4 regions of the Streptomyces sp. NPDC048521 genome follow, and region 2 is predicted to be linked to each of the others. Evidence: riboswitches for the same ligand, from Rfam matches in the RefSeq annotation. Region 2 holds a riboswitch; each other region holds the start of a gene.
What was found. Region 2 has a riboswitch for cyclic di-AMP ahead of ACGFRF_RS12915 (transglycosylase family protein). Riboswitches for the same ligand answer to the same signal wherever they lie in the genome.

Region 1 (7,350 bases), on a different contig from region 2:
CATGTCCCTCGATGTCCCGCACCGAGCGGTACGCCGGCACCCCGTCGACCTCCTCGAGGTCCTCGGGGAAGGCCTTGTTCACGGCGTGCAGCCGGCCGGGATAGCCGGCGTCCCTGATGTTGCCGAGGATGCTGCGGCCCACTCCGCCGGGGGTGCGGCCGACGCCGACGACGGCGACGGAGCCGGGCACGAGGAGCCGTCGTACCGAGCGGCCCTCGGCGCGCTGCTCCCGCGCGCGCTGCACGGCGAGGGAGCGGTCGGTGGGTTCGAGGTCGAACTCCAGGCGTACGACACCGTCCTCGAAGCTGCGCTTCTGGGTGTAGCCGGCGTCGGTGAACACCTTGATCATCTTGGTGTTGGCGGGCAGCACCTCGGCGGCGAAGCGGCGGATGTCCCGCTCGCGGGCGACGGCCGCGATGTGCTCCAGCAGGGCGGAGGCGACCCCGCGGCCCTGGTGGGCGTCCTGCACCAGGAAGGCGACCTCGGCCTCGTCGGCGGGCGCGGAGGCGGGCATTCCGTCGGTACCGATGCGGTCATAGCGTACGGTGGCGATGAACTCGCCGCCGATGGTGGCCGCGAGTCCCACCCGGTCCACAAAGTCGTGGTGCGTGAAGCGGTGGACGTCCTTGGCGGAGAGCCGCGGGTACGGCGCGAAGAAGCGGTAGTACTTCGACTCGTCCGAGACCTGCTCGTAGAAGCTGACCAGGCGGTCGGCGTCATCAACGGTGATGGGCCGGATGCGCGCGGTGCCCCCGTCGCGCAACACCACGTCCGCCTCCCAGTGGGCGGGGTACTCGTGCCGGTCCTGCCGGTCCGCCGAGGTCTGCATGGGCCCCAGAGTACGGCTCGCGTACGACAACGGCGCGAGGCAGTCTGTGGAGGACGACAAGCCGGACCGAGGCCGCGGTCCGACGCCACACCGGAGGGGACGAAGGTCCACTCCGGGGACGCTTCACGATATGGGAAACTGGTCTAGACAACCCTGAAGACTGAAGGGCAGCAACACATGGCTGAGCGCCGCGTCAACGTCGGCTGGGCCGAGGGCCTTCACGCCCGTCCCGCCTCCATCTTCGTCCGAGCCGCCACGGCCGCAGGCGTCCCGGTGACGATCGCCAAGGCCGGGGGCAACCCCGTCAACGCGGCCTCCATGCTGGCCGTCCTGGGCCTGGGCGCCCAGGGTGGCGAGGAGATCGTCCTGGCCTCCGACGCCGAGGGCGCGGACGCCGCCCTGGACCGTCTGGCCAAGCTGGTCGCCGAGGGCCTGGAAGAGCTGCCCGAGACCGTCTGAGCGCCTCGCGCGCTCACGCCGCAGCCGCGTCGGCCCCTCGGGGCGGCGCGGCTGCACCCTGTGCGGCGCAATGCTCACGCGGCTGCGTCATAAGCTCGCACCCTCCGCACGCGGCTGCGTCATAAGCGCCGCACGCCCCGCTCCATTTGCCACCGATTTACCGCCGATTTACCGCCGGCATGCGTGTGGCGCCCTCTCATGAATTACGGCACAGCGGAATTCGGGCAGCGCAGAAAATGCCCCGCCGCCGAATAGCTCTTCTTTGTATACGGCGCCCGTGTTAATGCCGCTGGCCCGACATGTTTACGGCATGTTGCGAAGTCCTCACACGCTCCGCGGCGCCGGAAAAGCGAAGGCGGTGCGCGCTCGTCGCGCGCTCGGCGTGCAGCGCCGTGACCGCCCGCGCGCGCTCACCGTCGCCGCGCGCCACCGCGTCCACGATCGCGCCGTGCTCCGCCCAGGCCTCCAGCGGGCTCGACGGCGCCTCCACCGCGTACATCCAGGCGATCTTGTGGCGCAGCTGGGTGAGCATCGAGGTCAGCGAGGGGCTGCCGGAGGCCTGGGCGAGCGTCTCGTGGAACCAGCCGCCCAGCGAGCGCAGATCCTCGCTGTTGCCCCGCCTGGCCCGCTCCTGCCCCAGCCGGACCAGGCCGCGCAGCACCTTGAGGTGGGCCTCCGTGCGCCGCTGGGCGGCCCGCGCCGCGCCCAGCGGTTCCAGGAGCATGCGCATCTCCAGCAGGTCGGCGGCCTCCTGCTCGGTGGGTTCGGCCACGCACGCGCCCGCGTGCCTGCGGGTCACCACGAAGCCCTCCGCCTCCAGGGTGCGCAGGGCCTCGCGGACGGGGACGCGTGAGACGCCGTAGCGGCGGGCCAGGACTTCCTCGGTGAGGCGGCTGCCGCGCTCGTAGACACCCGCGACGATGTCGTCCCGGATCGCCGTGCACACCGAGTGCGCCGGAATACGCATGACCGACCTCCGCCTTAATCCCCGTGAAACGTCGACGATGGACGTGTGTCCCGTGACTCTATTCCAATGAGCCGTAATTTCCGACGGCGGGCCGGAATCCATGCATATTTTTTGGACAACGGGCCCGGCGGACACCGCGAAAAACGACGAAAGCCCCGGCTCGGCGAGCCGGGGCTTCGGGTGCCGTGCGACGGAGGGTCAGACGTTCACGCCGTGCTTGCGGAGGTAGGCGACGGGGTCGATGTCCGAGCCGTAGTCGGGGGTCGTGCGGGCCTCGAAGTGGAGGTGCGGGCCGGTGACGTTGCCGGTCGCGCCGGACAGGCCGATCTGCTGGCCCGGGGTGACCTTCTGGCCCACGGTGACACCGATGGACGACAGGTGGCCGTACTGGGTGTACATGCCGTCGGCCATCCGGATCACGATCTGGTTGCCGTACGCGCCGCCCCAGCCGGCGGAGACCACGGTGCCGGAGCCGACCGCGTGGACGGACGTGCCGCTGGCGGCGTGGAAGTCGACGCCGGTGTGCGAACGGGAGGACCACAGGGAACTGGTGGCCTGGTAGGCCGTGGAGACGTAGGAGTGCGCTATCGGGGCGACGAAGGCGTTCAGGCGCTTGCGCTCGGCCTCGCGGGCGGCGCGGGCCTGGGCCGCACGCTCCTGCTTGACCTTCTCGGCGGCCGCCTTGGCCGCGGCCTCCTCGGCCGCCTTCTCCTGGGCGGCCTGCTGCTGAGCGGCGGCCTGCGCGTCGATCTGCTCGGCCACGTCGTCGCTCGCGGCGAGGACGGGCGTGAGACCGGTCTGCTCCAGGGAGTTCTCCGCGGCGAGCGCCGGCGAGACGGCGAGGGTGCCGATGACACCGGTGGTGGTGAGGGCCGCGATACCGGCCGCCTGAGCGGTGGTCCGCTTGACCCGGCCGGGCTTGCGGTGCTTCCCGGTGGCGCACATGAACGCCATGAAGTGGCTGGTCCTTTCCTTCCCTCTCGCCTACCGGGTTAGCTGACGGGTTCGGAGCAGGAAGGTCTCCTACGGGCCCCCTCGCTCTCGCATGGGCACCCGATTCACCCCAGGGACGGTGGGTCCCCGGCTCCCCTGGCTCGCGCCGTACGGGGACTCGGCGATGGCTGTCCGGTGCCGCGGGTGCGGCGCACTGCCTGACGAACAGCCCGCATGACGCTACGAAAGCCTGCTTTCAATCCTCAAACGGATCGGGGCTTTTGTAGCGCATCCCACAGGGCAGACAGGCAACCTCCGCCTCAAATCGGGCATCTGGGCAGCCGGTGGAACAGCGTGGGGCCCTGACGACCCGCGGGTCGTCAGGGCCCCACGCGCGCGTGCCGCTACTCCGCGGCGACGACGGTGACTTCGCCGATGCCCAGCGCCTCGACCGGCGCCTTGATCTGAGCCGCGTCACCGACGAGGACGGTCACCAGCCGGTCCACCGGGAAGGCGTTGACGACGGCCGCGGTGGCCTCCACCGTGCCCGTCGCGGCCAGCTGCTGGTACAGCGTCGCCTGGAAGTCGTCGGGCAGGTGCTGCTCGACCTGGTCGGCGAGGGTGCTCGCGACGGCCGCCGCGGTCTCGTACTTCAGCGGCGCCACACCCACCAGGTTCTGCACGGCGACGTCCCGCTCGGCGTCGGTCAGGCCCTCCGCCGCGAGGGTGCGCAGCACCTTCCACAGGTCCTCCAGCGCGGGGCCGGTGTTGGGGGTGTCCACGGAGCCGCTGATGGCGAGCATCGAGGCACCGGTGCCGTCCGGGGCGGACCTGAGGACCTGCCCGAAGGCACGCACACCGTAGGTGTAGCCCTTCTCCTCGCGCAGGACGCGGTCCAGGCGGGAGGTGAGGGTGCCGCCGAGGCAGTAGGTGCCGAGCACCTGGGCGGGCCAGACGCGGTCGTGCCGGTCCGGGCCGACCCGGCCGATGAGCAGCTGCGTCTGGACGGCGCCGGGCCGGTCCACGATGACCACGCGGCCGGTGTCGTCGGCGGTCACCGGCGGCACGGGCCGGGGCTCGCCCCGGGTGCCGGTCCACGCGCCCAGGGTGTCGCCGAGCAGCGCGTCCAGATCGGCCCCGGTCAGGTCGCCGACCACGACCGCGGTGGCCGTGCCCGGGCGTACGTACCGCTCGTAGAAGGCGCGTACCGCCCCCGCGTCGATCTTCTCGACGGTCTCCTCGGTGCCCTGCCGCGGGCGGGACATGCGCGAGGCGGCCGGGAACAGCTCCTTGGAGAGTTCCTTGGCCGCCCGGCGGGAGGGGTTGGCCAGCTCGTGCGGGATCTCGTCCAGGCGGTTGCGGACCAGCCGCTCCACCTCGCTCTCGGCGAAGGCCGGGGCGCGCAGGGCGTCGGCGAGCAGTCCGAGGCCCTTGGCCAGGCGGGAGGCCGGGACCTCCAGGCTGAGCCGGACACCGGGGTGGTCGGCGTGCGCGTCCAGCGTGGCGCCCGCGCGCTCCAGCTCGGCCGCGAACTCCTCGGCGGAGTGCTTGTCGGTGCCTTCGGAGAAGGCTCGCGCCATGATCGTGGCGACGCCGTCCAGGCCGGCCGGCTCGGCGTCCAGGGGCGCGTCGAGCAGCACCTCGACGGCGACGACCTGCTGGCCGGGGCGGTGGCAGCGCAGCACCGTCAGACCGTTGTCGAGCGTGCCGCGCTCGGGGGCCGGGAACGCCCACGGCCTGGCCTCGCCCGGCTGCGGCTGGGGGTGGAAGTCCATCGTGGCGAGCTGGGTCACTTGGCCGTCTCCTCGTTCTCGTTACCGGCCTCTACGGTCGCTTCCTGCTCCGGATCCTCCGGGACCTCGGCGTCCTCGACGGCCTCCGGGGACTTGGGCTCGTAGACGAGGACCGCGCGGTTGTCGGGCCGCAGGCGGGCCTTGGCGACCTCCTGGACCTCCTCGGGGGTCACCTCGAGGACGCGGTGCACGGCGGTGAGGGCGAGCTGCGGGTCGCCGAACAGCACGGCGTACCGGCACAGTTCGTCGGCGCGGCCGGCGACCGTGCCGAGCCGGTCCAGCCACTCACGCTCCAACTGGGCCTGGGCGCGCTCCATCTCCTCGGGCGTGGGGCCCTCCGCGGCGAACCGGGCCAGTTCCTCGTCGATGGCGGCCTCGATGACCGGCACCTCCACGTCACCGGAGGTCTTCACGTCGAGCCAGCCCATCGAGGGCGCGCCGGCCAGGCGCAGCAGGCCGAAACCGGCCGCGACGGCCGTACGGTCGCGGCGCACCAGCCGGTTGTACAGGCGGGAGGACTCGCCGCCGCCGAGGACGGTCAGGGCGAGGTCGGCCGCGTCCGCCTCGCGCGTGCCGTCGTGCGGCAGCCGGTAGGCGGCCATCAGGGCGCGCGCCGGGACCTCCTCGACGACGACCTCGCGCAGCTGCTCCCCGATGATCTCCGGCAGGGAGCCGTCGCGGGGCTGGGGCTTGCCGTCGTGGGACGGGATCGACCCGAAGTACTTCTCGATCCAGGCGAGCGTCTGCGCGCTGTCGATGTCGCCGACCACGGAGAGCACCGCGTTGTTCGGCGCGTAGTAGGTGCGGAAGAACTGGCGCGCGTCCTCCAGGGTGGCCGCGTCCAGGTCCGCCATCGAGCCGATCGGCGTGTGGTGGTAGGGGTGGCCCTCCGGGTAGGAGAGGGCGGTCAGCTTCTCGAAGGCGGTGCCGTAGGGGACGTTGTCGTAGCGCTGGCGGCGCTCGTTCTTGACGACGTCCCGCTGGTTCTCCATGGACTCGTCGTCCAGGGCGGCCAGCAGCGAGCCCATGCGGTCGGCCTCCAGCCAGAGGGCGAGCTCCAGCTGGTGGGCCGGCATGGTCTCGAAGTAGTTGGTCCGCTCGAAGCTGGTGGTGCCGTTGAGCGAGCCGCCGGCGCCCTGCACCAGCTCGAAGTGGCCGTTGCCCTTGACCTGCGCCGAGCCCTGGAACATCAGGTGCTCGAAGAGGTGAGCCAGGCCGGTACGCCCCTTGACCTCGTGGCGGGAACCGACGTCGTACCAGAGGCACACCGCCGCCACCGGGGTCAGGTGGTCCTCGGAGAGCACCACGCGCAGACCGTTGGCCAGGCGGTGCTCGGTCGCTGTCAGGCCCCCGGAGCCTGCCTCGGCTGTGGTCGTGTGACCCATGGGCATGTACGTCCCTTCGCGAGCGGAGGCGGTCGAAAGAAACCGCGGTTTTCCTGCCGTTCCTGCCACTGTATGCAAAGCGTGCGGGACGTCGGTGAAGTTCCCGCGGGACGTACGCCCACAGCGGATCGCGTAGCCTGCCTGCGACCCCTCTCCCGATGGCCTCCGGGCACCGGCCAGGCCGGCGGAGACCGGGTCGTGGCCCGGGCTGTCAGTGCCGCGGTCCACAATGGTCCGCGTCAGATCCGTCAATCGCTTCAGCAGCAAGAGCGAGCCGAGGGGGCGCGGGGGGGGGGGGGGGGGGGGGGGGGGGGGGGGGGGGGGGGGGGGGGGGGGGGGGGGGGGGGGGGGGGGGGGGGCGGCCCCCCCCCGCCCCCCCGCCCCGCCCCCCCCCCCCCCCGCCCCCCCACACCGAGCGCACCGTAGGCAAGCGACCAGATCAGGAGGAGCCGGCAGCGATGGCCCGCCGCAGCACGAAGACCCCGCCGCCCGACGATTCGTTCGAGGAGAGGATCCTCGACATCGACGTCGTGGACGAGATGCGTGGCTCCTACCTGGAGTACGCGTACTCGGTCATCTACTCGCGCGCCCTGCCGGACGCCCGTGACGGCCTCAAGCCGGTGCATCGCCGGATCGTCTACCAGATGAACGAGATGGGCCTGCGCCCCGACCGCGGCTATGTGAAGTGCGCGCGTGTCGTCGGCGAGGTCATGGGCAAGCTGCACCCGCACGGTGACGCGTCGATCTACGACGCCCTGGTGCGTATGGCGCAGCCCTTCTCCATGCGCGTGCCCCTGGTCGACGGCCACGGCAACTTCGGCTCGCTGGGCAACGACGACCCGCCGGCCGCGATGCGGTACACCGAGTGCCGCCAGGCCGAGGCGACGAGCCTGATGACCGAGTCGATCGACGAGGACACGGTCGACTTCGCGCCCAACTACGACGGCCAGGAGCAGGAGCCGGTGGCCCTCCCGGCCGCCTTCC
Region 2 (7,350 bases):
GGAGCTTGTCGGCGCCGTGCTCCTTGATGATCTCGGCGTACTCGCGGCAGGCCGCGAAGGTCCGCTCCAGCGCCTCGGGGGCGAGCCGGCCGGTGCGGTCGACACCCTGGCCGAGCCGGACGATCGTCATCCGCCGGTCCAGCTCGACGAGTTCACCCGTCTCCGGGTTCGCGTCCGCGACCAGCAGACGGATGGAGTTCGTACCGCAGTCGACAGCGGCGACACGGGTCACTGCTCGCCCTCCTCGGTGTCGTCCGACGCAACCGTCACGCACGGGCCCTTGCTCCACCACTGCGGCAGCATCGCGATCGCCTCGTCGCCGAGCGGGTTCACACCCGGGCCGGCGGCCAGCGAGTGGGCCACCAGGACGTGCAGGCACTTCACCCGGTCCGGCATGCCGCCCGCGCTCGGGAAGCCCTCCAGGACCTCGATCTCGTCCCGGCGCCGGATGTAGTCCTCGTGCGCGGCCCGGTAGGCGGCGGCCAGTTCCGGGTCGGTCTGCAGCCGCTCCGTCATCTCCTTCATGACGCCGTTCGCCTCCAGCGTGCCGATCGCCGAGGCGGCGCGCGGGCACGTCAGGTAGTACGTCGTCGGGAAGGGCGTGCCGTCGGGCAGCCGGGGTGCCGTCTCCACGACATCGGGCTGCCCGCACGGGCAGCGGTGCGCGATGGCCCGCAGGCCCCGCGGCGGACGGCCGAGCTGCTGCTTGAAGGCCTCGACGTCCGCGTCGGTGGGCTCGGTGCGCGGAGTGGGCGGCGGAGGCGTTTGCATGACTGCTTTCCGGGTGGCTTTCTGTCGGTCACCGGCCCGCAGGCCGGCTCACTGGTCGGAGGCGTCGGACTTGTCGACCCCGTCCCAGACGTTCGCGTACCAGGGCCGGTGGGCGGCCCCGGAGTCGGCACGGGACTGCTTGGCCGCGCCCGGGTCGATGACGACGTACCCGGTCTCGCCGGGCATCACATAGTGCAGCCGACGCCGGATCTGCTGCTCGGCGTAGGCGTCGTCCTGCCAGCGCGCCTTGAGGTCCCGCAGCTGTTCGACGCGTCGGCGGGCCTGCTCCTGCTGCCGCTGGAGGTCGGCGATCTCGGCGCGCTGGGAGACGTACTGCCGCATGGGATAGGCGAGCGCGATGATCATCGTGCACAGCACCAGCGCGAGCAGCGCCGCGCGGCCGGTGAGCCGGGAGCGGCGGGCCTGCCGCTTGGTCTGGGAGCGGTAGACCCGGGCCGCCGTCTGCTCGCCGAGCAGCCGCAGCCTGGTCGCGGTGGAGAACCGGTCACGACCGGTCACGACATCTCACCTCGCAGCATTGCTCCGGTCACCTGCGCGTCGTCCGGAGGGCCGGGGGGTGCCCCGGGACAGCACAGCACGGCCATCTTCCCGCCTCCCGTTCACACGCGCGTACGTCCCCGGACACGGTACGGGACCGGGTACGGGGACGTACGTACGACTGGCTAGGACTTGGCCCGGGTTGGCTCAGCCCTTGAAGCGCGGGAAGGCGCTGCGGCCGGCGTACACCGCGGCGTCGTCGAGGATCTCCTCGATGCGCAGCAGCTGGTTGTACTTGGCGACGCGCTCGGAGCGGGCCGGGGCGCCGGTCTTGATCTGGCCGCAGTTGGTGGCGACGGCCAGGTCGGCGATGGTGACGTCCTCGGTCTCGCCGGAGCGGTGGGACATCATGCACTTGAAGCCGTTGCGCTGGGCCAGCTCCACGGCGTCCAGGGTCTCGGTCAGCGAGCCGATCTGGTTGACCTTGACCAGCAGGGCGTTGGCGGCGCCCTCCTCGATGCCGCGGGCGAGACGCTCGGGGTTGGTGACGAACAGGTCGTCGCCGACGAGCTGGACCTTGTCGCCGAGCTTGTCGGTGATGACCTTCCAGCCGGCCCAGTCGTCCTCGAACAGCGGGTCCTCGATGGAGACGAGCGGGTAGGCCGCCACCAGCTCCTCGTAGTACTCCGTCATCTCGGCGGCGGAGCGCTCCTTGCCCTCGAAGAGGTACTTGCCGTCCTTGTAGAACTCGGAGGCGGCCACGTCGAGCGCGAGGGCGATCTGCTCGCCGGGGGCGTAGCCGGCTTCCTTGACGGCCTCGAGGATGAGGTCGAGGGCCTCGCGGTTGGAGCCGAGGTTCGGCGCGAAGCCGCCCTCGTCGCCGAGGCCGGTGGACAGGCCCTTGCTCTTCAGGACCTTCTTCAGCGTGTGGTAGACCTCGGTGCCCCAGCGCAGCGCCTCGGAGAACGACTCCGCGCCGATCGGGGCGATCATGAACTCCTGGATGTCCACGTTGGAGTCGGCGTGCGAGCCGCCGTTCAGGATGTTCATCATCGGCACCGGCAGCAGGTGCGCGTTCGGGCCGCCCAGGTAGCGGAAGAGCGGCAGGTCGGACGCCTCGGAGGCGGCGTGGGCGACGGCCAGGGAGACGCCGAGGATGGCGTTGGCGCCGAGGGAGCCCTTGTTGTCGGTGGCGTCCAGGTCGAACATCGCCTGGTCGATCAGGCGCTGCTCGGTGGCGTCGTAGCCGACCAGCTCCGGGCCGATCTGCTCGATGACGGCGAGGACGGCCTTCTCGACGCCCTTGCCCTGGTAGCGGTTGGGGTCACCGTCGCGCAGCTCGATGGCCTCGAAGGCGCCGGTGGAGGCGCCGGACGGGACGGCGGCACGACCCGTGCTGCCGTCGTCGAGGCCGACCTCGACCTCGACCGTGGGGTTGCCTCGGGAGTCCAGGATTTCCCGGGCTACGACGACGTCGATGGACGGCACGAGCATCTCCTTCTTGGATGTGACGCTGGAAGTGCGGGGCTGGCTGCCTTACGGCTGTGCCTTGCGACTAGAGCCTAACCGTCCGCGGGGCGTCGGCCAGCGACCGACCGTCCCGTGGACAGGGAGGGACACGCAGACGGTACCCATTGTTCACCCGCGGAACAAAGGGGCGTGCGGATGAGGTCCCGCCGAACAGCCGGGAAACGACAGAACCCCGCCCCGGTGCGTACGGGGGAACACGCACCGGGGCGGGGAGCCCGTGGGGACGGGGGGTGGCCCTCACGAGGCCTTTCGTGTGCGGGCCGGGGAGGTGAGGGCGCTGTGGTTCGCGTGGGCGCCAGGCGTCACTTGAGGTGCAGCTGCTGGCCCGGGAAGATGAGGTCGGCGTCCTCGACGATGTCCTTGTTCAGCTGGAACAGCTTTTCCCAGCCGCCCTTGACGCCCTGCTTCTCGGCGATGGAGCTGAGGGTGTCGCCGGTGGCGACCTTGTACTCGCCGTCGCCCTTCTTGACCTTCTTGCCGGTCGGGGTGGTGACGGTCTTGCTCGCGGACGCGGCCGGACGCTCGGCGGAGCGCGAGGCGGCCGGACGCTCGGCGGAGCGGGAGGCGGCCTGCTGGTCGGTGGAGCGGGTGGTGGTGCTGCCGCTCGACGAGGGGGTCGTCGGGGCGGAGCCGTTGTAGGGGGTGCTCGACAGGCCCGTGCCGCAGACCGGCCAGGCGCCCTTGCCCTGGGCGGCGAGGACCTTCTCGGCGACGGCGATCTGCTGCGCCTTGGAGGCCTTGTCGGCGGTGCCGGCGTACTGCGTGCCGCCGTACGCGGCCCAGGTGGAGGCGGAGAACTGCAGACCGCCGTAGTAGCCGTTGCCGGTGTTGATGGACCAGTTGCCGCCGGACTCGCACTGGGCGACCGCGTCCCACTGGGAGGCGGTGGCGGCGGAGGCGTTGCCGGCCGCCATCAGCGGGGCGGCGACGGCGGCGCCGGTGACACCGGCGAGAGCGATGGCGCGGGTGGCCTTGGACGGACGACGGTGCTTGCCCTTGCCGGAAAACAGCATGGATCGATCCCCTCACCGACGCCTGCGAGGTGAGCTGTCGGGTTCGGGCCGGTTGAGTTGCCCGGCCGCACTCCCGCTTGCGCGAGGTGCGGCTCCACCCCTAGCCGGTGCCAGCTCAACTGCTGGTTCCGGCGCTTACCTTGGGTCCCCCGCTCCTGCCTACGGCGCTTGACGCGACGACTGTTCCCGGGCAACCGCTGGCAGGATTCGGCGTTGCGGCTGCCGGGGCTCGTGGTGACGAGCGGTCCCGACCGTAGACAGGCGATCGGCGCAATTTCAAAGACGATCAGGGCTTCTGAGACTCATCCCACACTTTCGCCAAATCGGACATCAGCCGCGAATCGGGGCGCCAACTCCCGCTACTCGCCGCCCGTTTCGGCACCGACGTCCAGGGTCTGACCGGCGGTGATGCTGCTCGGGTCGGCGCCGATGGCCTTCTTGTTCTGGGCGTAGAGCGCGCGCCATCCGCCGTCGACCTCAAGGGAGTCGGCGATGGAGGCGAGCGAGTCGCCCTCGCGCACGGTGTAGGTGCCCGATTCACGGGAGGCGTGGCGGCCGGACGACGCGGCGTTCTGACCGTTTGTCACGCCTTCGTCCGCACTGTCCCCCCGGTGGCGTCCGCCGCCGGTGAGGGCGCCGGTGTCGACCAGGCTCCAGGAACCGGCGCTCTGCTGGGGATTGTCCTGGTTGGGCACGCTAGGGGTAACGGTGGGCGCGCTGCCGCTTCCCTGCGGGTTTCCGGTGTCGGGCGAGGCGGACTTGTCGGACTTGGGGGCTTTGGTTCCGGTGGAGCCGGCGTCCGCACCGGGGTCCGTGGTGGCGTCCGCGCCCTTGCTCGCACCGGAGGACGGCGTACCGGCCGAACCGGTGGAGGAGCCCGAGCCGGGATGAGAACCGGAGGGGGAGGGGGAACCGGGGCCGGAGGACGACGACGAATCCGGCAGACCGGACGAGTCGGAGTTGTCGGCCGATCCGGGCGAGTCGCTCGAACCGCCGGTGTCACCGGAGCCGCCGACCCCCGTGTCGACGTCCAGGGAGCCGGAGTTCGACGTCAGGCCCGACAGCAGGGCGCAGGTGGCCCACGGGGTGGTGCCCCGGTCGGCGAGGATCTTCTCGGCGACGGCGATCTGCTGCGAACGGCTGGCCTGGTCGGCGCTGTCGGCGTACTGACCGCCGCCGTACTCGTCCCAGTCGTCCTGCGAGATCTGCAGGCCGCCGTAGTACCCGTTGCCGGTGTTCGCGCTCCAGGAACCGCCGCTCTCGCACTCGGCCACCTTGTCCCACGTGGTGCCGTCGGCCGCGTTGGCGCTCGCGGCGCCGAGCAGGGGGATGGCGATGGCCGAGCCGGTCACTCCGGCCGCGACGAGGAGGGCCGGAGCCTGACGGGGGCGACGGTGACGACCGTTCCCGGAGAGCATGCGGAAGCCTTTCGTGCGACAGCAGGACCGGCGCGGCGGATGGAGCCTGTCGCCGCGCTGATGGGTGAACGTATCGGCAGACGATCACTTGTCACAAGTTCATGCCGCGCAGATCACGTGAAGATCACAGAGTTGAGCGCCTGTCATGTTTGCGGTTTCACGACCCCGTCGGGTACCGGAGTGAACTCCACGGGCAGGGTGCGCAGGCCGCGCATGATGAGTCCGCCGCGCCGGCGCAGCTCCGCCGGGTCCACGGCGAGCCGCAGGTCGGGCAGGCGGGTGAGCAGGGTGGCGAGCGCGGTCTGTCCCTCCAGCCGGGCGAGCGGCGCGCCGAGGCAGTAGTGGATGCCGTGGCCGTAGCCGAGGTGCTGGTTGTCGCGGCGGGCGAGGTCCAGCACGTCCGGGTCGGCGAACCGCTCCGGGTCCCGGTCGGCGGCGGCGAGCACGACGAGCACCGGGTCGCCCGGCGTGATGTCCTGCCCGCCGATGGTGAGCGGTTCGGTGGCGAACCGCCAGGTGGCCAGCTCCACCGGCCCGTCGAAACGGAGCAGTTCCTCCACGCCGGTCGCCAGCAGGCCCGTGTCCCCCCTCGCCAGGGACTCCTGCAGCCGGTGGCGCTGCTCGGGGTGGGTGAGCAGGGCGTAGGTGCCGTTGCCGATGAGGTTGACGGTCGTCTCGAAGCCGGCGAACAGCAGGATGAAGGCCATGGCGGCGGCCTCGTTCTCGGTGAGGTGTTCACCGTGGTCGGAGGCGCGGATGAGGGCGGAGATGAGGTCCTCGCCGGGCGTGGGCTCGGCGGGCAGTGCCTCGCGCTTCTTGTGGATCAGTTCGGCCAGGTAGCCGCGCATCTTCTTCACCGACCGGGCTACCCCGCCCCGGGGCCCTCCGCCGTGCCGGATCATCATGCCCGCCCAGTCGCGGAAGTCGTCCTGGTCCTCGCGGGGGACGCCGAGCATGTCGCAGATGGCGTAGATGGGCAGCGGGAAGGCGAACTCGTGGATGAGGTCGGCGGAGCCTCCTCGCGCGAACCGGTCGATGAGGTGGTCGGTCAGCTCCTGCACGCGCGGCGCGAACTCGGCGACGCGACGGGGGGTGAACGCCTTGCTGACGAGCCTGCGCAGCCGGGTGTGGTCCGGCGGGTCGATGTTCAGCAGATGCGTCATCAGCTCGGCCTTGCGCTCGCCGGGGATGCCGGTCTTGCCCTTGGCGTGCGCGGGCTCGTCGTGATGGGCCGGGTTCTTGCTCAGCCGCTGGTCGGCCAGGGCCTGTTTGGCATCGGCGTACCGAGTGACCAGCCAGGCCTCCACCCCGCTGGGCAACCGCGTCCGGTGCACGGGCGCGTGCTCGCGCAGCCAGGCGTAGGCGGGGTAGGGGTCGGCTGCGAACTCCCAGGTGAAGAGGTCGGGCGCGGAGTCCGGGGCGGTCGGGCGGTGGGGCTGGTCGGTCACCCCTCGACGGTATCCGGCCGCACCCGGCCGGACCTTGGCGGGCATGGCCGGCGGCCGCGGGCCGCGGTGGGCGGGCCGCGGTGGGCCGTGCTAGCCCTTCCCCCGCTCCGGTGCCGTTCCCTCCGTCGCCCGTATCGCGTCCCGGTACACCCGGGCCGCCGCCCGCAGAGCCGCTTCCGGATCGATGCCGGCCGCCTCGGCGCGTACCGCCAGGGCGAGCAGTTCGTAGCCGACGCCCTCCCCCTGCGGCAACGGCACGTCCAGGTCCGCCGTGCGGGCGCGGGACGCGAGCTTGGCGGCGAGGGCGAGGCCGGGCTGGCCGAGGGGGACGCCCTCCGTGACCGAGGTGCGCCGCTTCTCCTCGGCCTTGGTGCGCAGCCAGTGCGCCTTGACGTCCTCCGGGGTCTCGGCCTCCTCGTCGCCGAACACGTGCGGGTGGCGGTGGATGAGCTTGGCGACGATGCCGCCGGCCACGTCGTCGATGGAGAACGGCGTGTCCGGGTCCTCCTCGGCGATGCGGGAGTGGAAGACGACCTGGAGGAGGACGTCGCCCAGTTCCTCGCGCAGTTCCTCGCGGTCGCCGGCCTCGATCGCCTCGACCAGTTCGTACGCCTCCTCGATGCCGTACTTGGCCAGACCCTGGTGGGTCTGCCGGGAGGACCACGGGCATTC
Region 3 (7,350 bases), on a different contig from region 2:
GATCGCCGAGGTCATCGCCGAAGGCGTGGCCGGGGGCGAGTTCGCGTGCGCCGACCCGGCCGGTACCGCGCTGCGACTGACCGCGCTGCTGGACGGGCTCGCCGTACAGCTGACGTCCTATTCGGGCGCCGTGCCGCGGTCCCGGGCACAGGAGTGGGTCGACGAGGCCCTCGCACGCGAACTGGGCCTGGACCGGAAGGCGTTGACCGGGCGAGAGGGGTGAGTGCCCCGCACGGGTGGGCGTGATCGCACCCGGTACCACGCGGCCGCCCCGCCGACCGACTGAGCCGTGGCTCGGGGCACCGACCGGACACGGCCGTGGCAGGGAGCGGGACGTGGCCTCGAACGCCGCCGGACACGGCCCCGGCTCCGAGTGACGGAACGCCGGTCGGACACGGCCTGTGGCTCGGAGGGGGGCCGGACACGGCCGTGGCAGGGAGCGGGACGTGACCTCGAACGCCACCGGACACGGCCCCGGCTCCGAGTGACGGAACGCCGGTCGGACACGGCCTGTGGCTCGGGGGGGCGGATGTGGCCGTGCCCCGGGCCGCGGTTTGGGCGGTCCGGGGCAGGGGCGGGGCGTCAGGCCACGGAGGCGATGCGCATCTTGATGTCGTCCGGCGACAGGGTGCCCTTCGCCGTCACATGGTCACCGGACGACTCGCCACGCAGCCGTCGGCCGATCCACGGGACGAGGTACTCGCGGGCCCACTGGACGTCGTCGCGGCGGACCTCAAGGGTGCCCCGGGGCGGCAGCGGCGGCCACGGCTGCTCCGGGTCGGCCGGGATCTCGAGCCCGAGGACCTGTCCGGCGCGCAGCGCCACGCGCGTGTGCCCCTCGGGCGAGAGGTGGAGCCGGTCGTTGTCCCAGGCCCGGCGGTCCTGCACGGACTTGAGGGACCACAGGTCCAGCACGGGGCAGCCGTACCGGTCGGCGATGGCGCGGACGTGCCCGTTGTACGTGGCGATCTTGCCGCGCAGGTGCTTGAGCACGGGCACGCCCCGGGTGTCGAAGCCGGTCGTCACCATCACCGTGCCCGCGACCTCGGTCAACCTGGCCACGGCACGCTCGAACCGCTCGGCCACCTCGTCCGGATCGGTGCCGGGGCGGATGATGTCGTTGCCGCCCGCACAGAAGGAGACGAGGTCCGGGGCCAGTTCGACGGCCTTCGGGAGTTGGTCCGCCACGATCTGGTCCAGCAGCTTCCCGCGCACGGCGAGGTTGGTGTACTGGAAGTCGCCCTCGGGACGCCGGTCGGCGAGGAGTACCGCGAACCGGTCCGCCCAGCCCACGAACGCCCCGTCGGGACCGGGGTCGCCGACGCCCTCGGTGAAGCTGTCCCCCACCGCCACGTACGACCCGATCACTGATCTGTTGTCATTCTTCGAATCGTCTGCCACGTCGGACCATGATTCACCTTCGGATGTGACTTACGCGACCGTAGGCGGGGGTTGACGAACGGTGAGATGAGACACCCTTAAATAGTTTGCCAAGCCAGGAATAGGCATGCGGTCGGGCACGTTGAGGTGTGATCGTCATGCGGACACACCGAAGGCCGGACCCGGGGATCGTGGGTCCGGCCTTCGGAGGCGTGTCAGGCAGGGGGCTTCGGGCGAGGCGGTTGCTCAGCCGACGGGGACGCCGTGCTGGCGGAGGTAGCCGAGCGGGTCGATGTCGGAGCCGTAGTTGGGCGTGGTGCGGATCTCGAAGTGCAGGTGCGGGCCGGTCACGTTGCCGGTGGCGCCGGACAGGCCGATCTGCCGGCCCGCGGTCACGGTCTGGCCGGCCGAGACGGAGAGCTGCGAGAGGTGGGCGTACTGGGCGTAGTAGCCGTCGTCGAGCTTGATGACGACCTGGTTGCCGTAGGCACCGCCCCAGCCCGCCGAGACGACCGTGCCCGCGCCGACGGCCTTGAGGGAGGTGCCGGTCGGGACGACGAAGTCGACGCCGGTGTGGTAGCCGCTGGACCACATGCTGCCGGCCACGTGGTAGCCGGTGCCGACGGTCGCGCCGGCCACCGGGAGGGTGAAGCCGGTGGCGGTGGTGGTCGACGCGGTGGAGCCGGACCACTCGGCCGGGGCCGCCTGCGCCTGGGTGGGCTTCGAGGCGGCCGAGGACTGCGTCGTGACCGCGGAGCGCTGCGGGGCGGCAGGCTCGGTGCCGGTCTGCGCGGCCTTCTTGCCGAGCGTGAGCTCGAGGCCCGGGTGGATCAGCGCCGGGTCGGCACCGATGGCCTGCCGGTTGTCCTCGTAGAGCTGGTGCCAGCCGCCGCTGACGTGCTGCTGGTCCGCGATCGCCGCGAGGCAGTCGCCGGACTTCACCGTGTAGGTGCGCACCGTCGACTCCGGCTGCGTGGCGGCCTTCTTCACCGTGGCCGGCAGGGCCTGCACGGCCTTTCCGGCCACGGATGGCGCCGGGGTGGCGGCGTGCGCTCCGGTGGCCCCGATGAGCGGGAGGGCCAGCGCGGCGCCACCGGTTCCGGCGACGGCGATGGAGCGGGAAAAACGCGGGGTCTTGGGACGTCGGTGCTTACCCTTCGCGGGCATGGCGCATTCCTCTCCGACGCCTGCGAGGTCAGCTGTCGGGTTCGGGCTGGAGCTGCCCGGCCGCGCGGTGCGCGACTTCACCCCTAGCCTGTCGCGGAGACCGGACAGGCAGTCGTACCTGGTGGGTCCCCCGCTCCTGCCGTATGCGGGTCAAGTGTGTGGGGACTCCGGGCGGCGGCAGGATTCGGCGTTCCGTCCGGATGGGTGGTGAACGTAAGCGAGCGAGCCGCACCGAAACAAGCGGCGGGTTCCCGCGGTTCGCATTTCCGAAGATCGAAGACGGAAATACGCGGTCACCCACCGTGAATTCCTGCCGCGCGCACTCCGCAATTCCCCTTTTCCGCAGGAGAATTACGTGGACATGACGGACGACGCTCGGTCACCGATATGACGCTCCTCACGCGCCGTCCCGCCATAGGTCCTTGTTCCGCGGCCAGTTGGAACGAAGACGCCAATTCGGATAGAAGGCTCAGATGCGGCGCAAACGGCAAACCATTGCATCCAGGTCGCCCTTCAGTCCGGTGCGCAACCCGTGGTGCAGCAGGACGGCCCCTCGATACGTTTCGCCCGTTTCGCGGCATTCATACGATGCTGTCGGGTCGAGTCCGCGCAGCCGTACCGCGGGCACCGGCTCGCCGTAGCTCTGCGCCTGCAGCCAGGCGAGGACCACCGCCTCGTCGCCGAGGACGTACTGGACGGCGCTCAGACCGCCCGCGGGGGGCCGCAGCCGGTACAGCTCGCCGCGCTGGACGACCGGGCGGATCTCCTTGTACAGCTCCACCCATCGCCGCGCCTCCGCCAACTCCTCCGCGCTCCACCGCGTGAGGTCGCCGCCGACCCCCAGGACACCGGCCATGGCGCTGACGAAGCGGAAACGCAGCGAACTGACCCGGCCGTTGAGCTGGGTGTTCGGGCTGTCGGTGACCCAGGCGGCCATGACCCGCGCGGGGTGGATCTGGGTGAAGCCGTGCTGGATGGCGAGCCGGTCCAGCGGGTCGGTGTTGTCGGAGGTCCACACCTGGTCGGTGCGGCTCATCACCCCGAGGTCGATCCGGCCGCCACCGCCCGAGCAGGATTCGAAGGCGACCTGGGGGTGCGCCGCGCGCAGCCGGTCCAGCAGGGCGTACAGGGCCCGGACGTGGTCGACCCACAGGCGCTGCGGGTACGGCTCACCGGGCCAGCCGGCGTCGGTGAAGCAGCGGTTGAAGTCCCACTTGACGTAGTCGATCGGGGCGCTGGAGAGCAGGGCGTCCAGCTGCTCCCACAGGTACTCCTGGACGTCCTCGCGGGCGAGGTTGAGAACGAGCTGATTGCGCAGTTCCGTCCGCTTTCGCCCCGATTGGTACTGGACCCAGTCGGGGTGGGCGCGGTAGAGGTCGCTGTCCGGGTTGACCATCTCGGGTTCGACCCAGATGCCGAACCGCATGCCGAGGCCGTGCACCCGGTCGGCGAGGGGCTTGAGGCCGTGCGGGAAGCGGTCGGGGTTGGGGGTCCAGTCGCCGAGCCCGGCGCGGTCGCTGGTGCGGGCGCCGAACCAGCCGTCGTCCACCACGAACAGCTCGACGCCGATCTCGGCGGCGCGGCGGGCGAGGGCGGTCTGCTGCTCCTCGGAGATGTCGAAGGTGGTCGCCTCCCAGGAGTTGAAGAGGACGGGCCGGTCCTGCTCCGCGTCCGGGATGACGTACGCATGCTGGTAGGCGTGCCAGGTGCGGCTCGCGCCCCCGAAGCCGCCGTCGCTCCACAGCCCCGCGAAGACGGGGGTGGTGTACGACTCCCCCGGCTGCAGGAGCAGCAGGCCCGAGTCGTCGTATCCGGCCCCGCCGGTGATCTGCACGCGCGCGTCCGGGAGCTGGGCGACGGCGATGCGCCAGGAGCCGGACCAGCCGAGCGCGCAGCCGTAGACCTCGCCGCGCTCCTCTGTGGCGTCGGTGTCGAGTGCCACCCAGGGCAGATGCTGGTGGCCGGTGTGGCCGCGGCGGCTGCCGATGACCTTCTCACCGTAGGTGAGGGGGGCGGTGGTGAGCCGGGACTCGGCGGCCCAGCGGCCGTGCAGCTGGGACAGCCGCCAGCCGTCGCGGTCGGGCAGGGTCCAGGTGGCGGCGTCGGCCCGTAGCAGTTCCACGCGCGCGTGCCCGCCGTTCTCCACGGTCACCCAGCGCTCCACGACGTCCCCGCGCATCCGGTAGTGCAGGGTGATCACCAGTCCGCCGTCGGCGAAGCGCAGCCGCAGCTCGTCGCCCTCGGTGTCGTACGCCTCGAAAGTCCACTCCGTGCCGCGGCGGTCGTCCGTGCGCACGGACAGGGCGGGGCGGACGAAGCGGGGGCCGCCCTCGACGGGGTACTCCTCGCGGCCGTCGAGCGGGGACTCGAAGGGCCAGTAGCCGGGCAGGGGGCTCATCGCCAGCGCCTCGGCGTCCGCGAGCGCGATCCGCGGGCCCCAGTGCAGGTGGAGCAGTTCGTCGGCCTCGGTGAGATGCAGGGCATAACTGCTGGTGGGCCCAGACAGGAGCCAGGTACGACCGTTTTCGGCGATGTCCACCATCGAGACCTCACAGGTGTCAACAGATCCGCTCAAGTGCGAACATCATTAGGCCGCGAAGCCCCTGGTGACAATGCCTGTGGACAACTCATTGCCCTAGGTAAGCAATGTCGTATGGTCGACGGAGCGCCCGTCGACGAGCCGCGCCGGCGGGGCCGACCGGGAGGAGCCCCCGTGACGCAGCAGGTCCCGTCGACCGAGCCGGAGCTGGCCGGTGTGCGCAATTTCCGTGACGTGGGCGGACTGCCCACCGTGGACGGACGGCGGGTGCGGCAGGGTGTGCTGTTCCGCAGCGGGCACCTGGCGCACGCGACCGAGGAGGACGCGGCCTTCCTCTCCTCCCTGGGCCTGCACACGATCTTCGACTTCCGCAACGCCGCCGACCAGAAGCTGGAGGGCCCGGACGTCGAGCTGCCCGGCGTGCGGAACGTGAACCTGCCGCTGAGCGACCCGGCGGACGGCGCCGAGTTCTGGAAGATGGTCCGCGAGGGCGACCTCGAGCAGTTGCGCGCGATCCTGGACGACGGCAAGGCGGCGGCCAGGATGGTCGCCTCGTACCGGACGATCGTCAAGGAACGCACCGCCGAGCACTCCCGGGTGCTGCACGCGCTCGCCGATGACAACGTGCCCGCCCTGATGCACTGCGCGGCCGGCAAGGACCGCGCGGGCATCTCCATAGCCGTCACCCTCCTCGCCGTGGGCGTGGAACGCGAGGCGATCGTCGCGGACTACCTGGAGTCCAACGCCAAGCACCGCCGGTACAAGGTCCGGCGCAGCGGCAGCCCGGACACCGCGTACACGCCCGAGGTGATGGAGCTGCTCAGCCCGCTCTTCGACGCCCGCGCCGAGTACCTGGAGGCGGCCTTCCGGAGCATCGAGGAGACCTGGGGCGGGACCGACACCTACCTGGAGCAGGGCCTCGCCCTCAGCCCCGGGACCCGCGAGCGGCTCCGCGAGCGCCTGCTGGACTGAGCGCTCCCCCACCCTCACCGGCCGGCCCTTGGGTGCGGGTTGTCGAAGTCGAGGTCTGCCCCGGTCGGCCGAGCGGGGCCGGTGGTAGTCGTCGTACGTCGTGCCGGACGGACCCTGCCCGTGCTCGTACAGGACGTTGAGCACCCGGGCCGCGTCCGGCGTCCTCGCCCGGTCAGCCCTTGGCGCCGACCGCGAACAGCAGGTAGAGGAACCCGGCCAGGACATGGCCGAGGGCGATGTAGATGATCAGCCGGATCCACAGGGAACGGGGGAACTTCTCCTCGAAGTCGCTCATGGCAGCTCTCCGGTCAGCGGGCCCAGGCACAGTGTGGCCGTGGGGCTTTGCAGCAGGGTGTGGACGAACAGCAGTTCCACGCCGCCGTGGTCCTCAGCGGCGAGGCGGTGCGGGGTGAGCGAATCGAAGTGCGCGCTGTCGCCGGGCGCGAGCAGGTGTGCGGTGTCGCCGAGGCGCAGCCGCAGGCGTCCCTTGAGGAGGTAGAGCCATTCCTCGCCCGGGTGGACACGCACGATGTCGCCCTGCGAGCCGTACGGGACGCGCACACGCAGGGCCTGCATGGCACGGCCGTGCGCCCCGGCCTGGACGTACGTCCAGCCGCCCGCCCGGGTCGCCTCCATGTCGGCGGCCCGTACGATCGCGTCCCGGTCGGCGACCGTCTCGCCGAGCAGTTCGGAGACGGTCGTACCGTAGACGCGGGCGAGTGCGAGGAGCATCGGCAGCGAGGGCTGGCGGTGTCCGGTCTCCAGGCGGGAGAGGTGGGCCGGCGAGAGCCCGGCGGTGCGGGCCGCGGCCTCCAGGGTGAGGCCGGCACGCCGGCGCAGTGCGCGCAGTTGCGGCGCGACGGCGGGCAGGTCGTCGCCGTGACCCGCCGCCGGTGACGCGGCGTCTGAGGCGTTCATGCCTCCATTGAGCCCCAGTCTTGCCTGAGCGACAAATTTATTGCCCGAGAGGCAAGAGGCCCTGGGTCCGCCGTGCCGTGCTCATCGCCGGCGGGCTCGCCGTCGTCCTCGGCCTCATGGGCGTCGGCGCGCTCGGACTGGCGTATCCCTTCGTCCTCGTCCTGCCGTTCGCCCTCTGAACACCCCCGCCCCGCACCGAGCCCGTGCCGGTGCGGGGCGGGGAACGAAAGCCCGATTCGCGATCAGCGGTGGGCCACCGCCTGCTTGATCAGGGTCTTGCCGAAGTCCCACATCAGGCCGCCGCCGCTGTGCGCGTCGTCCATCACGGCGGCGAAGGCGTCCACGAACCGGTCCACATCGGCCTCGTCGATGAC
Region 4 (7,350 bases), on a different contig from region 2:
CGCGGGAAGGCGATGTGCAATCCGTCCTGCGTATGGCGTACAGTAGAGACACAACGACGCGGGGTGGAGCAGCTCGGTAGCTCGCTGGGCTCATAACCCAGAGGTCGCAGGTTCAAATCCTGTCCCCGCTACTGAAGGCTCAGGGCCGGAATCCAGTTCACGGATTCCGGCCCTGAGCGTTTTCCCGGGACACTCACGGGTTCCCGGGATGTCCTGGATTTCTGTCGAGTGGCATACGTCACAGCCGGTCATCCGGTCGGTCCACAGCGGTCGCCCCGCGCCCCCCTGCCCGCAAACCTGGACGTACGTCGGACACGTGGGAGACAAGCGGTGCGCCCTGGTGAGGTGGAGCAGAACACGTACGCCAGGGCGGGTGGCCGGCTCCCCGGCGACCCCGTGCCCGACCCGGGGCTCGGCGACGAGCCGGCACCGGTGCGCGGGACCCGCCGCCCGAGCCCGCGCGCCCTGGCCCGGACCCTCCCCGCCCTCCTCGTCGCCGGCGGCGTCCTCTACGGACTGCTCACCCCCGAGGACTTCACCGCCGTCCCGTTCTTCACCGCCGCCCCGCTGATCGCCGCCCCACTGGCCTCGCTGCGCACCACCGTCCTGACCGGCCTCGTGGCACTCGCCGCCGCCTACGCCGTGCACGCCCGGGCCGGCGCGCACCCGGCCGTGGCCACCGTCACCGACGTGGTCACCGTGGCCACGGTCGCCCTGCTGGCCGTCGCCATCAACCGCGTGGTCCGCCTCGGCGACCGGCGGCTCGCCTCCGCCCGGGAGATCGCCGAGGCCGCCCAGCGGGCCGTCCTGCCCGAGCCCGCCGCGCGCATCGGCGGCTTCGAGATCGCCGCCTGCTACGAGGCGGCACGCCAGGACGCGTTCATCGGCGGCGACCTCTACGCGGTGCAGGACAGCCCGTACGGCGTCCGGCTGGTCGTCGGGGACGTGCGCGGCAAGGGCCTGGGCGCGGTCGCCGCCGTCGCTGTGCTGATCGGGGCGTTCCGGGAGGCGGCCGAGCAGGAACCCACGCTGGAGGCGGTCGCCGAGCGGCTGGAGCGGGCACTGGCCCGCGAGGGCACCCGGCGGGACGGCATCGACGCGTTCGAGGGCTTCACCACCGCCGTCCTCGCCGAACTCCCGCACGGCGACGGCGTCGTACGCATCGTCAACCGCGGCCATCCGGCCCCACTGCTGCTGCACGCCGACGGCACCCTGCGCACCCTGACCGCGCCCGAGCCGGCGCTGCCGCTCGGCATGGCCGACCTCGGCATGTGGCCCGACCGGGCACTGGAGGCCGACTTCCCGAGCGGGGCCACCCTGCTGCTCTACACCGACGGACTGTCCGAGGCCCGGGACGCCCACGGCCGGTTCTACGAACCCGAACGGCGGCTCGCCGGACGCACCTTCCCCGGTCCCGGCGCGCTGCTCGGCCGACTCGCAGAGGAGGTGCGGCGGCACTCCGGCGGCGGGATGACGGACGACATGGCGCTCCTCGCCGTACGGCAGCCCTGAGCGCCCTCACCGAGGGTGACCGGGCGACCGCCGTCCGCATAACATCTGAGTCACCATCAAAACTTCTGTGACTCCTGAACCGCGGCCAACTCGCCCGGTTTGCAGGGGTCCTGACGGGTAAGTCCACGGCCGGAAACGTTAACGATCAAGCCGAACGGCTTGGAAAGTGCCTGGCACGTCTATTAACGTTCGATAACGCAGCGCGGTCGTCCCAGCCGTCACCAGAGGCGGCTCCGTGCGCACGCGCCGAATCCCGCAAGGGAACCGGGGAACCACCACCTTGGGGTGAATCACGCGGACACCGACGTGGACTCGCTGAGTCCACGCCCGGTATACGCGCGTAGGAGACCTTCCTGCTCCGAACCCGTCAGCTAACCCGGTAGGCGGAGGAAGGAAAGGAGTACGCCTGCGTGGCGTCCAACCGGCCTGCCCCAGAAGCCCCGTACATACCGGCACAAGCCGGGACCGAGACCTTCGGTTACGGTTCCTACCGCGCCGAGGAGGGCCCCTGGGAGGAGTGGAACCCCACCGAGGACTCCCTCGCCCCGGTCCGCGGCCGCCACCGCGTCGCCAAGCAGCGCGGCGGATTCGCCCGCAGCTCCACCGTCCTCGGCGTCGGCGTGATCGCCGCGGTCGGCGCGGGCGGCATGGCCAGCGCCAACACCGGCAAGCCGCCGGTCTCCATCTCCCTGCCGGACCTGCCCTCCGTCGGCTCGCTCTTCGAGGACACCTCCTCCCCGGCGCCCGAGGCCACCACCACCGCGCTCAGCGGCGTCGGCGTGACCTCCGCCGACGCCGAGCAGCACGCCGACGCGGGTGAGACCCTGCGCAACCGGATCATGGCCCAGGCCGAGCAGCAGCAGACCAAGGCCGACAGCAAGGCCACCGCCGCCGTGCTCGCCGCCGCCGAGAAGCAGACCGCGGACGCCGCGGCCAAGGCGGAGAAGGAAGCCGCCGCCAAGGCCGCCGCCGCCAAGGAGAAGGCGGAGGCCGACGCCGAGAAGGCCGCCGAGGCCAAGCGGCTGGCCGAGCTGGCCAAGCAGTACGCGCTGCCGACGTCCTCGTACACGCTCACCTCGACGTTCGGCCAGGCCGGCTCGATGTGGTCCTCCGGCTACCACACCGGCCTCGACTTCGCCGCCCCCACGGGCACCCTCATCAAGGCCGTCCACAGCGGCACGATCACCCAGGCCGGCTGGGCCGGCTCCTACGGCTACCGCACGGTCCTCACCCTCGACGACGGCACCGAGGTGTGGTTCTGCCACCAGTCCTCGATCAGCGTCTCCGTGGGCCAGAAGGTCTCCACCGGTGACGTCATCGGCCGCGTCGGCGCCACCGGCAACGTCACCGGCCCGCACCTGCACCTGGAGGTCCACCCGGGCGGCCAGTCCACCGGCATCGACCCGATGGCCTGGCTGCGGGACAAGGGCCTCAACCCCTGACACGCCCCTCAGGGAGCCCGCGGGGGCACCCCTTTGCGTGAACTTGGCGCCGACGGCGGAATGCGATCATCCGCCGTCGGCGTTGACGTGGAGCATGACTTCTCTGCGCACACTCGGCTCCTCCGACCTCGAGGTCTTCCCCCTCTCCCTCGGCGGCAACGTCTTCGGCTGGACCGCCGACGAGGAGACCTCCTTCGCCGTCCTCGACGCCTACGCGGCGGCCGGCGGCAACTTCATCGACACCGCCGACAGCTACAGCGCCTGGGGCGAGGGCAACCAGGGCGGCGAGTCCGAGACGATCATCGGCAAGTGGGTCAAGGCCCGCGACAACCGCGACGACGTCGTCATCGCGACCAAGGTCAGCCAGCACCCCGAGTACCAGGGCCTGTCCGCCGCCAACATCAAGGCCGCCGCCGACGCGTCCCTGCGCCGCCTGGGCACCGACCACATCGACCTCTACTACACCCACTTCGACAAGCCCGAGGTGCCGGTCGAGGAGATCATCGGCGCCCTGGACGAGCTGGTGAAGGCCGGCAAGGTCCGCCACATCGCCGCCTCCAACATCTCCCCCGAACGTCTCAGGGCGTCCCTGGAATTCTCCGAGCGCGAGGGCCTCGCCCGCTACGTCGCCCTCCAGCCGCACTACAACCTGGTCTCCCGCGACACCTACGAGGGCCCGCTGCAGGACCTGGCCGCGCGCGAGGGCCTCGCCGCCGTCCCGTACTTCTCCCTCGCCTCGGGTTTCCTGACCGGCAAGTACCGTCCGGGTACGACCGTGGACAGCGCCCGCGCCGACGGGGCCCAGAAGCACGCGGACTCCGAGCGCGGCCAGAAGGTCCTGACGGCCCTGGACGAGATCGCCGCCGCCCACGAGGCCCCGGTCGCCACGGTCGCCCTGGCCTGGCTCGCGGCCCAGCCGACGATCGCGGCCCCCATCGCCTCGGCCCGCACACCGGAACAGCTCCCGGCCCTGCTGGGAGTGGCGCAGCTGAGCCTGACGGACGAGGAACTGAAGAAACTGACGGACGCCTCCGCCTGACCCCACCCCACCGACCGACCCTGCCCCGGCCCGACCTCGTCCTGCGGTCGTCGGGTGCGCCGGGGCGGGGGTCTGCGGTCGTGGGTTTGTGATGGGGGCGGGGGCCTGAGGGTCGTCGGTTCGTGATGGGGGAGGGTCTGGGGCCGTCGGTTGGGTGGAGGCCGGCCCTGCGGTCGCCGGTTGTGCCGGGGGCGGCCTGTGGTCGTCGGTTGTGCCGGGGCGGGTCCGTGGTCGTCGGTTGTGCGTGGGCCGGGCCTGCGGCCGTGGGTTTCGCCGGGGGCCGGGCCCGCGGTCCTCGGTTCCGCCGAGGGCGGCCTGTGGTCGTCGGTTGCGGCGGGGCGGGCCTGTGGTCGTCAGTTCCGCCGGGGGGCGGGTCCGTGGTCGTCGGTTGTGCCGGGGCGGGTCCGTGGTCGTCGGTTGTGCGTGGGCCGGGTCTGCGGCCGTGGGTTCCGCCGGGGGCCGGGCCCGCGGTCCTCGGTTCCGCCGAGGGCGGGTCCGTGGTCGTCGGTTGTGCCGGGGCGGGTCCGTGGTCGTCGGTTGTGCGTGGGCCGGGCCTGCGGCCGTAGGTAACGCCGGGGGCCGGGCCCGCGGTCGTCGATTCCGCCGCGGGCGGTCCCGCGGTCGTAGGGTCCGCCGCGGGCGGCCCTGCGGGCGTCGGTGGTGCCGGGGCGGGCGTCGCGGGGCGAGTCCGTGGTCGTCGGTTGTTTCTTCTCCGCCGCGACGGTGATCAGCCGCGACGGTGGTGTGTGCCCGGCGGTCCGCGACCCCGCTAGGTGCGGTACGGGTTGTAGGAGGGATACGGCACGGCCGGATACCCGTACGGCGGCGGTGCCCAGTACACCGGCGCCGGGGCGGAGGCCCTGGCCGCGTACTCCAGGGCCGGCCGCGCCATGCCCCGCCGCTGCCACAGCTCGGTCAGCAACTCCCGCTCCCGTACGACGAAGTCGGCCCCGGCCCGCCCCCGCCGCCCCCGGTGCCGCAGGAACGCGAGCGAGGTGGCGTACGCCTCGTACTGGGCCACCGTCCGAGCCGCCGGCCGCCCCCCGAAGTGGTGCCGGGCGTACTCCCGGGCCATCCGCCGCGCTCGCATCGACCCGAGCGCGAACGGCTCGGCCGGCCCCAGCCACCCGGCCAGCACATACGCCGGCAGCTCCTCCCGCACGGTCCGCAGCTCCCGCTGCCGCGTCCAGATCGAGAGCCAGGTCAGCAGCGCGAACGCGGGCACCATGAACCCGCCGTAGACGGCGAAGAACCCGTACTGGCCGAAGGTGGAGGAGCCGTTCCAGAGGGCGTGCATGCTCATCGCCAGCAGCAGCCCGCCGACCGGCAGCAGCACCCTCCGCAGATGCTGCCGCTCCCCCGACAGCGCGGCGATGCCGAAGCCGATGCCGGTGAGGACGGTGAACAGGGGGTGCGCGAACGGGGACATCACGATGCGCACGAAGAAGGTCGCGGCGGTGACGGAGGCGATGCCCCGGCCGCCGGTCAGCTGGTCGGTCCCGAAGGCCGTACCGAGGTAGAGGATGTTCTCGGTGAACGCGAACCCGGTGGCGGTGATCCCGGCGATCACCACCCCGTCCACGATCCCGGTGAAGTCACGTCTGCGGAAGAGGAAGACCAGCAGCACGGCCGCGGCCTTGGCGGACTCCTCGACGATCGGCGCTATCACGGTGGCGCCGAGGGTGTCGGCACTGGCCGGATCCGCGGTGGAGGTGGCTATCCACTTGGTCGCGAAGGTGTTGGCGACGATGGCTATCAGCGCCGCCGCACAGGCGCCCCACGCGAAGGCGAAGACCAGGTTCCGCCAGGGGCCCGGCGCCACCCGGTCCAGCCACCGGAAGGCGGCTGTCAGCCAGGGCACGGGCAGCACGGCCAGTCCGAGCCCCACCAGGAACCCCTCCGTCCCGGTCTGCCGCCGCACGAGCGCGAGGATCACCAGCCCGGACAGCGCCAGGAGCGTGATCAGCGCCCCGTACCGCACCCATCCGCGCTGCCACCAGTGCGGGTGACGGAGCGTCCCGGAACCGGGGCTGGCGGGGGGTATCGGGTAGGGAGCACTGGTGGCCACGGCATCGACCCTAACGGTGGCGGGACGAGGGGCTGGACCGGTTCGTCGGACCTGCCCGCAGGACCTGGCGCACAACCGCCGACCGGGCCCTGTCCGTCGGCCCTGCCTGCCGGTCCTGTCTGCCGGTCCCGTGTCGGGCCTGTCTGCCGGCCCCTTGTCTATCGGTCCTGGTGCGGTACGCGCCGGAAGAGGAGATCGTTCACGACATGTCCCTTGTCCAGTCCCTGCCCCTCGAAACGGGTCAGCGGCCGGAACTCGGGGCGTGGCGCGAAACCGCCCTCCGCCTGCGTGTTCTCGAAGTCGGGATGCGCGCTGAGCACCTCGAGCATCTGTTCGGCGTACGGCTCCCAGTCGGTCGCGCAGTGCACGAGAGCGCCGGGCTTCAGCCGGGTCGCGGCGAGCGTCAGGAACTCGGGCTGGATGAGCCGCCGCTTGTGGTGCCGCTTCTTGGGCCAGGGATCGGGGAAGTACACGCGCAGCCCGTCCAGCGAGTCGGGCCGGAGCATCTCGCGGAGCAGGATGATCGCGTCCCCGTTGCCCACCCGGACGTTGGACAGCCCGTTGCGGTCGGCGAGGTTGAGCAGATTGCCCTGCCCCGGGGTGTGCACGTCGACCGCGAGGATGTTGGTGTCCGGGTCGGCGGCGGCCATCTGGGCGGTGGCCTCACCCATGCCGAAGCCGATCTCCAGCACGACGGGGTTGCCGTTCCCGAACAGCTCGGCCGGATCGATGACCCGCTGCCCGTCGATGTCCAGCCCCCACTGGGGCCACAGCCGCTGCAGGGCGTCGGCCTGCCCGGCCGTCACCCGGCTGCGCCGCGGCTGGAAACTCCGGATCCGCCGCTCGAAGTGCGACCCGGCCGGATCCGCCTTCGGCCCGTCGGGGAACCGGGGTTCCCCCTTGGCCCGGGTGTGCCGGACGGAGGCATCGAGGGCCGCAGGGGCCGACGGCGGGGCTTCGGGGGTGCTCAGGGAGTCAGACACAGTAAGACCGATTTTACGGCGCCGCATGGTGGACCCCTTCCGACCGGGAGTCGCGGGTGCGCACCACGGGGTGGTCAGGGGGCGGAGCCCCAGGTACGGCCCTACAGCGTGCCGAGCAGCTCGAGCACCCGGCGCCCGACCTCCCTGCCGATGGGCAAGGAGGCGGTGGCCGCGGGCGACGGCGCGTTGAGGACGTGCACCGCCCGCACCCCCTCCCGGATCAGGAAGTCGTCCACCAGCGTCCCGTCCCGCAGCACCGCCTGCGCCCGCACCCCGGCAGGGGCCCGCACCAGGTCCCCGGACTCC

Region 1: another riboswitch for cyclic di-AMP. It lies ahead of ACGFRF_RS32030 (M23 family metallopeptidase); the one in region 2 lies ahead of ACGFRF_RS12915 (transglycosylase family protein).
Region 3: another riboswitch for cyclic di-AMP. It lies ahead of ACGFRF_RS35835 (peptidoglycan DD-metalloendopeptidase family protein); the one in region 2 lies ahead of ACGFRF_RS12915 (transglycosylase family protein).
Region 4: another riboswitch for cyclic di-AMP. It lies ahead of ACGFRF_RS37095 (M23 family metallopeptidase); the one in region 2 lies ahead of ACGFRF_RS12915 (transglycosylase family protein).

The regions. Positions count from the first base shown of each region.
Region 1 is NZ_JBICWR010000017.1:116,633-123,982, reverse strand. It holds gene ACGFRF_RS32045 (GNAT family N-acetyltransferase) at 1-829, opposite strand, end outside; gene ACGFRF_RS32040 (HPr family phosphocarrier protein) at 1,007-1,288, shown strand; gene ACGFRF_RS32035 (GntR family transcriptional regulator) at 1,569-2,255, opposite strand; gene ACGFRF_RS32030 (M23 family metallopeptidase) at 2,454-3,209, opposite strand; cyclic di-AMP (ydaO/yuaA leader) riboswitch at 3,222-3,382, opposite strand; gene ACGFRF_RS32025 (M16 family metallopeptidase) at 3,593-4,981, opposite strand; gene ACGFRF_RS32020 (M16 family metallopeptidase) at 4,978-6,372, opposite strand; gene ACGFRF_RS32015 (DNA topoisomerase (ATP-hydrolyzing) subunit A) at 6,825-7,350, shown strand, end outside.
Region 2 is NZ_JBICWR010000004.1:429,614-436,963, reverse strand. It holds gene ACGFRF_RS12935 (exopolyphosphatase) at 1-232, opposite strand, end outside; gene ACGFRF_RS12930 (DUF501 domain-containing protein) at 229-771, opposite strand; gene ACGFRF_RS12925 (septum formation initiator family protein) at 820-1,290, opposite strand; gene eno (phosphopyruvate hydratase) at 1,477-2,763, opposite strand; gene ACGFRF_RS12915 (transglycosylase family protein) at 3,102-3,812, opposite strand; cyclic di-AMP (ydaO/yuaA leader) riboswitch at 3,817-3,989, opposite strand; gene ACGFRF_RS12910 (transglycosylase family protein) at 4,172-5,230, opposite strand; gene ACGFRF_RS12905 (cytochrome P450) at 5,374-6,678, opposite strand; gene ACGFRF_RS12900 (nucleoside triphosphate pyrophosphohydrolase) at 6,769-7,350, opposite strand, start outside.
Region 3 is NZ_JBICWR010000022.1:117,284-124,633, forward strand. It holds gene ACGFRF_RS35825 (TetR/AcrR family transcriptional regulator) at 1-223, shown strand, start outside; gene ACGFRF_RS35830 (SGNH/GDSL hydrolase family protein) at 583-1,368, opposite strand; gene ACGFRF_RS35835 (peptidoglycan DD-metalloendopeptidase family protein) at 1,627-2,547, opposite strand; cyclic di-AMP (ydaO/yuaA leader) riboswitch at 2,552-2,714, opposite strand; gene ACGFRF_RS35840 (alpha-galactosidase) at 3,017-5,089, opposite strand; gene ACGFRF_RS35845 (tyrosine-protein phosphatase) at 5,261-6,058, shown strand; gene ACGFRF_RS35850 (DUF6126 family protein) at 6,231-6,353, opposite strand; gene ACGFRF_RS35855 (helix-turn-helix domain-containing protein) at 6,350-6,976, opposite strand; gene ACGFRF_RS35860 (aspartate aminotransferase family protein) at 7,219-7,350, opposite strand, start outside.
Region 4 is NZ_JBICWR010000025.1:18,795-26,144, reverse strand. It holds tRNA gene ACGFRF_RS37105 (tRNA-Met) at 58-131, shown strand; gene ACGFRF_RS37100 (PP2C family protein-serine/threonine phosphatase) at 331-1,512, shown strand; cyclic di-AMP (ydaO/yuaA leader) riboswitch at 1,747-1,915, shown strand; gene ACGFRF_RS37095 (M23 family metallopeptidase) at 1,923-2,954, shown strand; gene ACGFRF_RS37090 (aldo/keto reductase) at 3,049-3,993, shown strand; gene ACGFRF_RS37085 (PrsW family intramembrane metalloprotease) at 4,763-6,061, opposite strand; gene trmB (tRNA (guanosine(46)-N7)-methyltransferase TrmB) at 6,220-7,044, opposite strand; gene lhgO (L-2-hydroxyglutarate oxidase) at 7,146-7,350, opposite strand, start outside.